Regions from separate parts of the Bradyrhizobium sp. INPA03-11B genome, predicted to be linked through region 3. Evidence: riboswitches for the same ligand, from Rfam matches in the RefSeq annotation. Region 3 holds a riboswitch; each other region holds the start of a gene.
The links. Region 3 has a riboswitch for cobalamin ahead of metE (5-methyltetrahydropteroyltriglutamate--homocysteine S-methyltransferase). Riboswitches for the same ligand answer to the same signal wherever they lie in the genome.
Positions count from the first base shown of each region.

Region 1: it holds a riboswitch for cobalamin, as region 3 does, so the genes downstream of both, QMZ05_RS15695 (DUF1636 domain-containing protein) here and metE (5-methyltetrahydropteroyltriglutamate--homocysteine S-methyltransferase) in region 3, are expected to answer to the same signal.
Region 2: it holds a riboswitch for cobalamin, as region 3 does, so the genes downstream of both, QMZ05_RS09560 (TonB-dependent receptor) here and metE (5-methyltetrahydropteroyltriglutamate--homocysteine S-methyltransferase) in region 3, are expected to answer to the same signal.

Region 1 covers NZ_JASGSR010000031.1:46,673-48,930, forward strand. Annotated here, with positions in the region: gene cobW (cobalamin biosynthesis protein CobW) at 1-745, opposite strand, end outside; gene QMZ05_RS15695 (DUF1636 domain-containing protein) at 742-1,116, opposite strand; cobalamin riboswitch at 1,210-1,425, opposite strand; gene cobO (cob(I)yrinic acid a,c-diamide adenosyltransferase) at 1,462-2,115, shown strand; gene QMZ05_RS15705 (cobyric acid synthase) at 2,127-2,258, shown strand, end outside.
Region 2 covers NZ_JASGSR010000017.1:44,948-47,205, reverse strand. Annotated here, with positions in the region: gene QMZ05_RS09565 (GTP-binding protein) at 1-585, shown strand, start outside; cobalamin riboswitch at 804-1,000, shown strand; gene QMZ05_RS09560 (TonB-dependent receptor) at 1,106-2,258, shown strand, end outside.
Region 3 covers NZ_JASGSR010000068.1:4,308-6,565, forward strand. Annotated here, with positions in the region: gene QMZ05_RS25515 (ribonucleoside-diphosphate reductase subunit alpha) at 1-679, opposite strand, end outside; cobalamin riboswitch at 794-1,016, opposite strand; cobalamin riboswitch at 1,150-1,350, shown strand; gene metE (5-methyltetrahydropteroyltriglutamate--homocysteine S-methyltransferase) at 1,462-2,258, shown strand, end outside.

The DNA.
Region 1 (2,258 bases), on a different contig from region 3:
CGTGCTCCTCTTCGCCGTCATGATGCGACGGCCGCGACGCGAGGTCATTTTCCGCCGCAGCTCCGAGCCCCAGGATCACGCGCGCGTCGATGGTGCCGTCGACGATGGGCAACATCGGCACCTCACGCGGCATCTCGGCCGCGATCACCTCCTTGGCCGCCTTGATCCCCTCCGCGCCGGCGAGATCGGCCTTGGTCAGCAGCACGATATCGGCGCAGGCGATCTGGTCCTCGAACACTTCGGACAGCGGCGTCTCGTGATCGAGATTGTCGTCGGCCGCGCGCTGCGCATCCACCGCGGCCGGATCCGGCGCAAAGCGGCCGGCTGCAACGGCTTCCGCATCGGCCAGCGCGATCACGCCGTCGACCGTGATCCGCGAACGAATCTCCGGCCAGTCGAACGCCTTGAGCAACGGCTTCGGCAGTGCGAGCCCCGAGGTCTCGATCACGATGTGATCGGGCTTCACCGGGCGCGCGAGCAACTGCTCCATCGCCGGGATGAAATCGTCGGCGACAGTGCAGCAGATGCAGCCATTGGCGAGCTCGACGATGTTCTCGGTCGGACAATTGGCATCGGCGCAGGATTTCAGGATGTCGCCGTCGACGCCTTCGCTGCCGAATTCATTCACCAGCACCGCGAGCTTCTTGCCGTTGGCGTTCCGGATCAGATGCTGGATCAGCGTCGTCTTGCCGGACCCGAGAAAGCCGGTCACGACGGTAACCGGAACCTTGGCGAGTGTAGTCATTCTGCGGCCTCCGGCACGACGGGAAGAGGTGGAATGCGGGCAAGCGATTGCTTGCGGAAGATTTCAGGACGGCTGCGCCACGGCACGATGCCGTCAGGTGCCGCCGCATAGGCGGAGGCGCCTGCGATCACATCCCCGGCATTGGCTTCGGACAGGCGCCCATAGACATAGGACCACCGGCCGGGCGCGCTGAGCGCGACCGAGCAGCCCTGGCTGCAAGCCGACAGGCATTCGACGGGAACCAGATCGACGCCATCGGGCACGCCGGCCTCGAGAAGCGCGGCATGCAGGCGCGCACCGGGCGCGACGTCACCTTCCGCCAACGTTTGGCCGGCGCGGCAGGTGATACAGACATGAAGGGTAACGCTCATCGGCCTTCCTGGATTGACAGCGGGAAGCGATGAGGCACACGAACCGATTGTGGATCGGCTCGTTCCCCGTCGCGGAACACCCCGTCCGCCGGTCTCACAACATGCTGCGCTGGCAGGTCTCCCGGCTTGCGGAGTAGGATTTCTCCTTTGATGCCCACCTTCCCGACTCCTTACGGAATCAGTGGCCTGGGCATCTCTCCGGTCACGGTCGCGGGGGCGGCTGCGTTTTGGGCCGACCTTGCGGTCTCAGCCCTATCGCATTCCCTGTTCGCCTGTCGTAGGACAGGAACCAACGCAGGCCCACCATTCGTCCAAGCCTCGCACTTGTCAAGCCGAAGGAACGTGATGATTTCTGATGGAAACGACGCTGAGGACGGCGCTGTCGGCACCGACCCATCGCTGGACGCGCGCCATGCCGACAAGATGGCGAAAAAGAAGGCCGCCCGGGATCGCATCATGGCGACCAAGAGCGGCGAAAAGGGTCTGATCATCGTTCATACCGGCGCCGGCAAAGGAAAATCGTCCTCCGCCTTCGGCATGATCGTCCGCTGCGTCGCGCACGGCTTTCCCTGTGCCGTGGTGCAATTCATCAAGGGGGCCTGGGATACCGGCGAGCGCCGGCTGCTCACCGGGCATTTCGGCGAGCTCTGTCAATTCCACGCGATGGGCGAAGGTTTTACCTGGGAGACCCAGGATCGCGCCCGCGATATCGCAGCAGCGCAAGCCGGGTGGGAAAAGGCCAAGCAGCTGATCGCAGATCCGAGCCTGCGCATGGTCGTGCTCGACGAGATCAACATCGCGCTGCGCTACGACTATCTCGCGGTCGCTGACGTCGTGGAATTCCTGACGACGTCGAAGCCGCCGATGACGCATGTCGTGCTCACCGGTCGCAACGCCAAGAAGGAGCTGATCGAGATTGCCGATCTCGTCACCGAGATGACATTGGTGAAGCATCCGTTCCGCTCCGGCATCAAGGCCCAGCCGGGCGTCGAATTCTGACAGACATCGCCATGGCGCGCGCATTGATGATCCAGGGAGCCGGCTCGGACGTGGGCAAATCGCTCATCGTCGCGGGGCTTGCGCGCGCCGCCACGCGGCGCGGCCTGCGCGTGCTGCCGTTCAAACCTCAGAACATGTCGAAC
Region 2 (2,258 bases), on a different contig from region 3:
CCGCTGGAGACGGTGCTGTGCGTCGTCGACGCAACGCAGCCGGTGGCCGCGCTGGATGATGCGTTGCTGCGCTCGCAGCTGCGGGCGGCCGATGTGGTGGCGCTGAGCAAGGTGGATCTCGCCGATGCAGCCGCGTGCGCCGCGATCCGCGATGCCGTGCGAGCGATGCGTCCGGCGGCGGTGATCGTCGATGCCCTCCATGGCGAGGTGCCGGCCGAACTGCTGTTTCCTGCTGATCTCGATCATGTGCCGGCGCCGCGTGAGACCGCGCCGCGACGGCCAGCGACCGATCGCTTCGAGACGCTGAGCTGGACCTCGGAGCATCCGGTGCGGCTGCCGCGCCTGCAGCAGGCGATCGGCAAACTGGCGCCGAAGCTGGCGCGGGCGAAGGGATTGTTCGAGACGGTGGAGCAGCCCGGGCGGCTGACGGTATTTCAACTCGCCGGCGGCCGCGCGACCTTGGCTGCGGGCGGCGTGCTGGTACCCGGCGTGCCGCGCACGCGGCTAGTGTTCATCGCCGAGATGGGCGTGTTGTCGCGCGCCGAGATCGACGAGATCATGGAGGGATGTGTCGAAGCAGAGTAATGCCAAGGTTCTCCGTCATCCTGAGGTGCGAGCCTCTTCGGCGAGCCTCGAAGGATGCACGGCCTGGCTAGTGGCCGTCGATCCTTCGAGGCTCGCTACGCTCGCACCTCAGGATGACGGGACAAGCATTCGAGTCGGACGCTGTGTCCCGATCGCAGCACAATCGCACAAAGCATGCGTGCGACAATCGCATCGAATTGACAGCTCTGCGTCCACCACCTATCGTTTTTCGCGACGGTTCCCTTCGGGGATCAAAAGGGAATGCGGTGCGAGAGTACTCTCAACGCCGCAGCTGTCCCCGCAACTGTAAACGGCGAGCCTTTCGTCAATTTGCCACTGGGCTATTCAGCTCGGGAAGGCGTCGACAGGCGATGACCCGTGAGCCAGGAGACCTGCCGTCAGTCGTGGTCACACGCGAGCACATCGGGCGGGGGCGTCCTGGTGGGATCGGAGCACTGCCTTTTGGGCAATGCGCCAGTCCGCGTTCGCGGTGACGTGCCACGTTACCGCGAGTCGTTTCATGTCCTCGTCTTCTTCCGTTGCGCGCAACTGGCGCCTCGGCCTCGTCTGCTCCCTGTCATCATTGCTGCTGCCGGCCGAAGCCGGCGCGCAAACAGCTCCACCCACCACGCTCGATCCGATCGAGGTCGCACCCTCGGCATCCGCGAAGCCCAAACCCGCGGCGCGAAGCAGCAACGTCGCGACGGCGCGGCAACGCGCCAGGCCGGCAACGGCCGCCGCCGCGCCCGGCGCGCCGCGTGCCGCAGCGTCGGGTGCATCGGGAGCGGCTTCGCCAACACTCAATGCCACCACGCCGGGCGGCACCGGCAGCCGCCTCAACCTGACGCCGCTGCAGACGCCGGCCAGCGTCGAGATCATCACGGCGCAGACCATCGCCGAACGCGGCCAGCACAATGTGCTCGATGCCGTCACCCAGAACGCGGCTGGGTTCATCGCAACGCCGGCGCCGGGCAATGGCGGCCTGTCGTTCAGCACCCGCGGCTTTGCCGGCAGCAACTCGGTGATGACGCTCTATGACGGCACGCGCTTCTACATCGGCTCCGGCACCCTGACGTTCCCCTACGACACCTGGTCGACGCAACGCATCGAGGTGCTGCGCGGCCCGGCCTCGGTGCTGTACGGCGAAGGCGCGATTGGCGGCGTCATCAACGTCGTTCCGAAGAAGCCGTTAGCCACGCCCTACAACGAGGCCGAGGTCTCGCTCGACAGCAACATGACGCGGCGGCTTTCGGTGGACAGCACCGGTCCGATCAATCCCAATGTGTCCTACCGCATCAACGCCACCGGCAACATGTCGGACGGCTGGGTCGATCGCGACAAGACCTCGAATGCGGTGGTCTCCGCCGCCGTGCGCGTGCAGGCTTCGGACAATCTCGCCTTCACGCTGTCCGAGGACTACGGCGATCGCAGCCCGTCGCGCTACTTCGGCACGCCGCTGATCAACGGCGCGATCCAGGACGCGCTGCGCTTCAAGAACTACAACGCATCCGACAGCGCGATCCGCTATCAGGACAGCTGGACCCAGTTCAAGTCCGAATGGGATGTCGCCGACGGCGTCAAGGTCAATAACACGCTGTATTATCTGACCAGCGAGCGGCACTGGCGCGACATCGAGAACTACACCTGGAATCCAAAGACCCAGCTGATCGATC
Region 3 (2,258 bases):
ACAGGCGCGCGCTGACATAGGTGTAGTTCGGCTCCTGCTCCACCAGGGTGCGGGCCGCCATCACCGAGGCGAGCGCCAGCTCATCCTGGCCGATGCCGTCATAGATGTTGCGTTGGGTCTCGGCGATGACGGGCACGGCGTCGACGCCGTCAAGGCCGGTACAGGCCTCGTTGATGATCAGCGCCAACCGGGCGTGGTCGAGCGGCACCTTGGTGCCGCCACGCAGCGTGACCTGGATCGCTGGTCCTGCCGCCGGCTTTGCCGTTTTCGCCGCCTCCTGCTCGGCGCGCTGCCTCGTGCGCTCCTCGCGGTACAACACATAGGCGCGCGCCACCTTGTGGTGCTCGCTGCGCATCAGCGCCAGTTCGACCTGATCCTGCACGTCTTCGATGTGGAAGGTGCGGCCCTCGCTCATCCGCCGCGACAGCGCGGTGACGACCTCCGCGGTGAGTTGCTCGACGATCTCATGCACCCGGCGCGAGGTGGCCGCGGTATGTCCCTCAACTGCGAGGAACGCCTTGGTCATCGCCACCGAAATCTTGCTGGCGTCGAATTTCGACACCGTGCCGTTACGGCGTATCACCTGTATCGGAGGGGCAGCTTCCGGCGCGGCGAGCGATTCTGGACGCAACAGGATGAGTGGCGCTGGCTTTGTTTCGCGATCGAGAGAGAGAGACATCGTGCAGACCCCGTGATGCTTGTTGGGGCTGGATGTCGAGGGGACGCTGCGTCATTCCGGCGGCAAGTGCCACCGGCATGGCCGTGCAAGCGACCGCCGGGACACCCCGCCCGTGGACGTGTTTGGTGTCGCGGCAGGTCTCCTGGCTCGCAGGTCGCCGTTGCTCCCTCGTCTTCCCAATGCCTCGTGGCATCAGTGACTTAACAGGGCGAGAGCAACTCACTGCTTACAGTTGCGGGGGCAGCGCCGGATTTTTACGGATCGATCCGTAGTTCACCGGCTTCCCTCTTAGCCACCAAATCTTGTGATATGGCGGACCGTGACGTCTATATCTGGTGCGATTTGAGACAGGATGTCAACCGCCGCAAGACGATCTCTCCAAATTTTTTGGAAGCGTCATCCCAACGCTCGTGAGCGTCTGTGGACGAAGCCCCTCAACTCACGTGAGTTGACGCGCCCGCGATGTTGTCTGTAAGTGACCTCGTCGTGGTTCTTCGAGAGGCACTTTCTCTCGAAGCTAAGAGGGAAGCCGGTGCGATGCCGGCGCTGCCCCCGCAACTGTAAGCGGCGAGCCATCGTCCATTTCAGCCACTGAAGCGCAAGTTTCGGGAAGGCCGGACGACAGCTAGGACCCGCGAGCCAGGAGACCTGCCTCGACAACATAAACGTCCTCGGGCGGGGTGTCCCGGTGGTGCGGTTGCGACCCGCTTGCGCCTCCATGCGTCTTTGCGAGTCCAGACGTGTCACTACGGCCTTTGCCCCCAACTTTTGGGGTTAAGCCAATGTCCTCTAAATCTATCTCCTCACTTGCGGTCGCAACTCTTGGTACGCCGCGGATCGGTCCACGCCGCGAGCTCAAGCTTGCGCTCGAAAGCTTCTGGTCCGGCGCATCGGACGAGAAGGCATTGATCGAAGCCGGGATCGGATTGCGTGCCGCCAACTGGGCGCGGCAGAAGAAGCTCGGCGTCTCCGTGATCCCGTCGAACGATTTCTCGTTCTACGACCAGGTGCTCGACACCTCGGTGATGGTTGGCGCGATCCCCGCGATCTATGGCTGGGCCAGCGGCCCGATGCCACTTGCGACCTATTTTGCGATGGCGCGCGGCAGCCAGGGTGATGTCCAAGGCAACCCGCACGATGCGCCCCGCGGCCATGCCCATCATGGCCAAAGCGTGCCGGCGCAAGAAATGACCAAGTGGTTCGACACCAACTATCACTACATGGTTCCGGAACTCGCGAAAGATCAGCAATTCCGCCTCGTCTCGCGCAAGCCGATCGAGGAATATGAGGAAGCCAAGGCACTGGGCTACCAGACCCGACCCGCGCTGGTCGGTCCGGTCACCTTTCTCAAGCTCGCCAAGAGCAAGGATGCCGGCTTCGAGCCGCTGTCGCTGCTGGACCGGCTGCTGCCGGTCTATGTCGAGGTGCTGCGGGGGCTTGCCAGCAGCGGCGCGGAATGGGTGCAGATCGACGAGCCCTGCCTGGTGCTGGATCTCGACGAGGCGGCGCGTGACGCGCTGCGCCGTGCTTATGTCGGAATCGCCAGGGCGGTACCGCAGATCAAGATCATGCTGGCGAG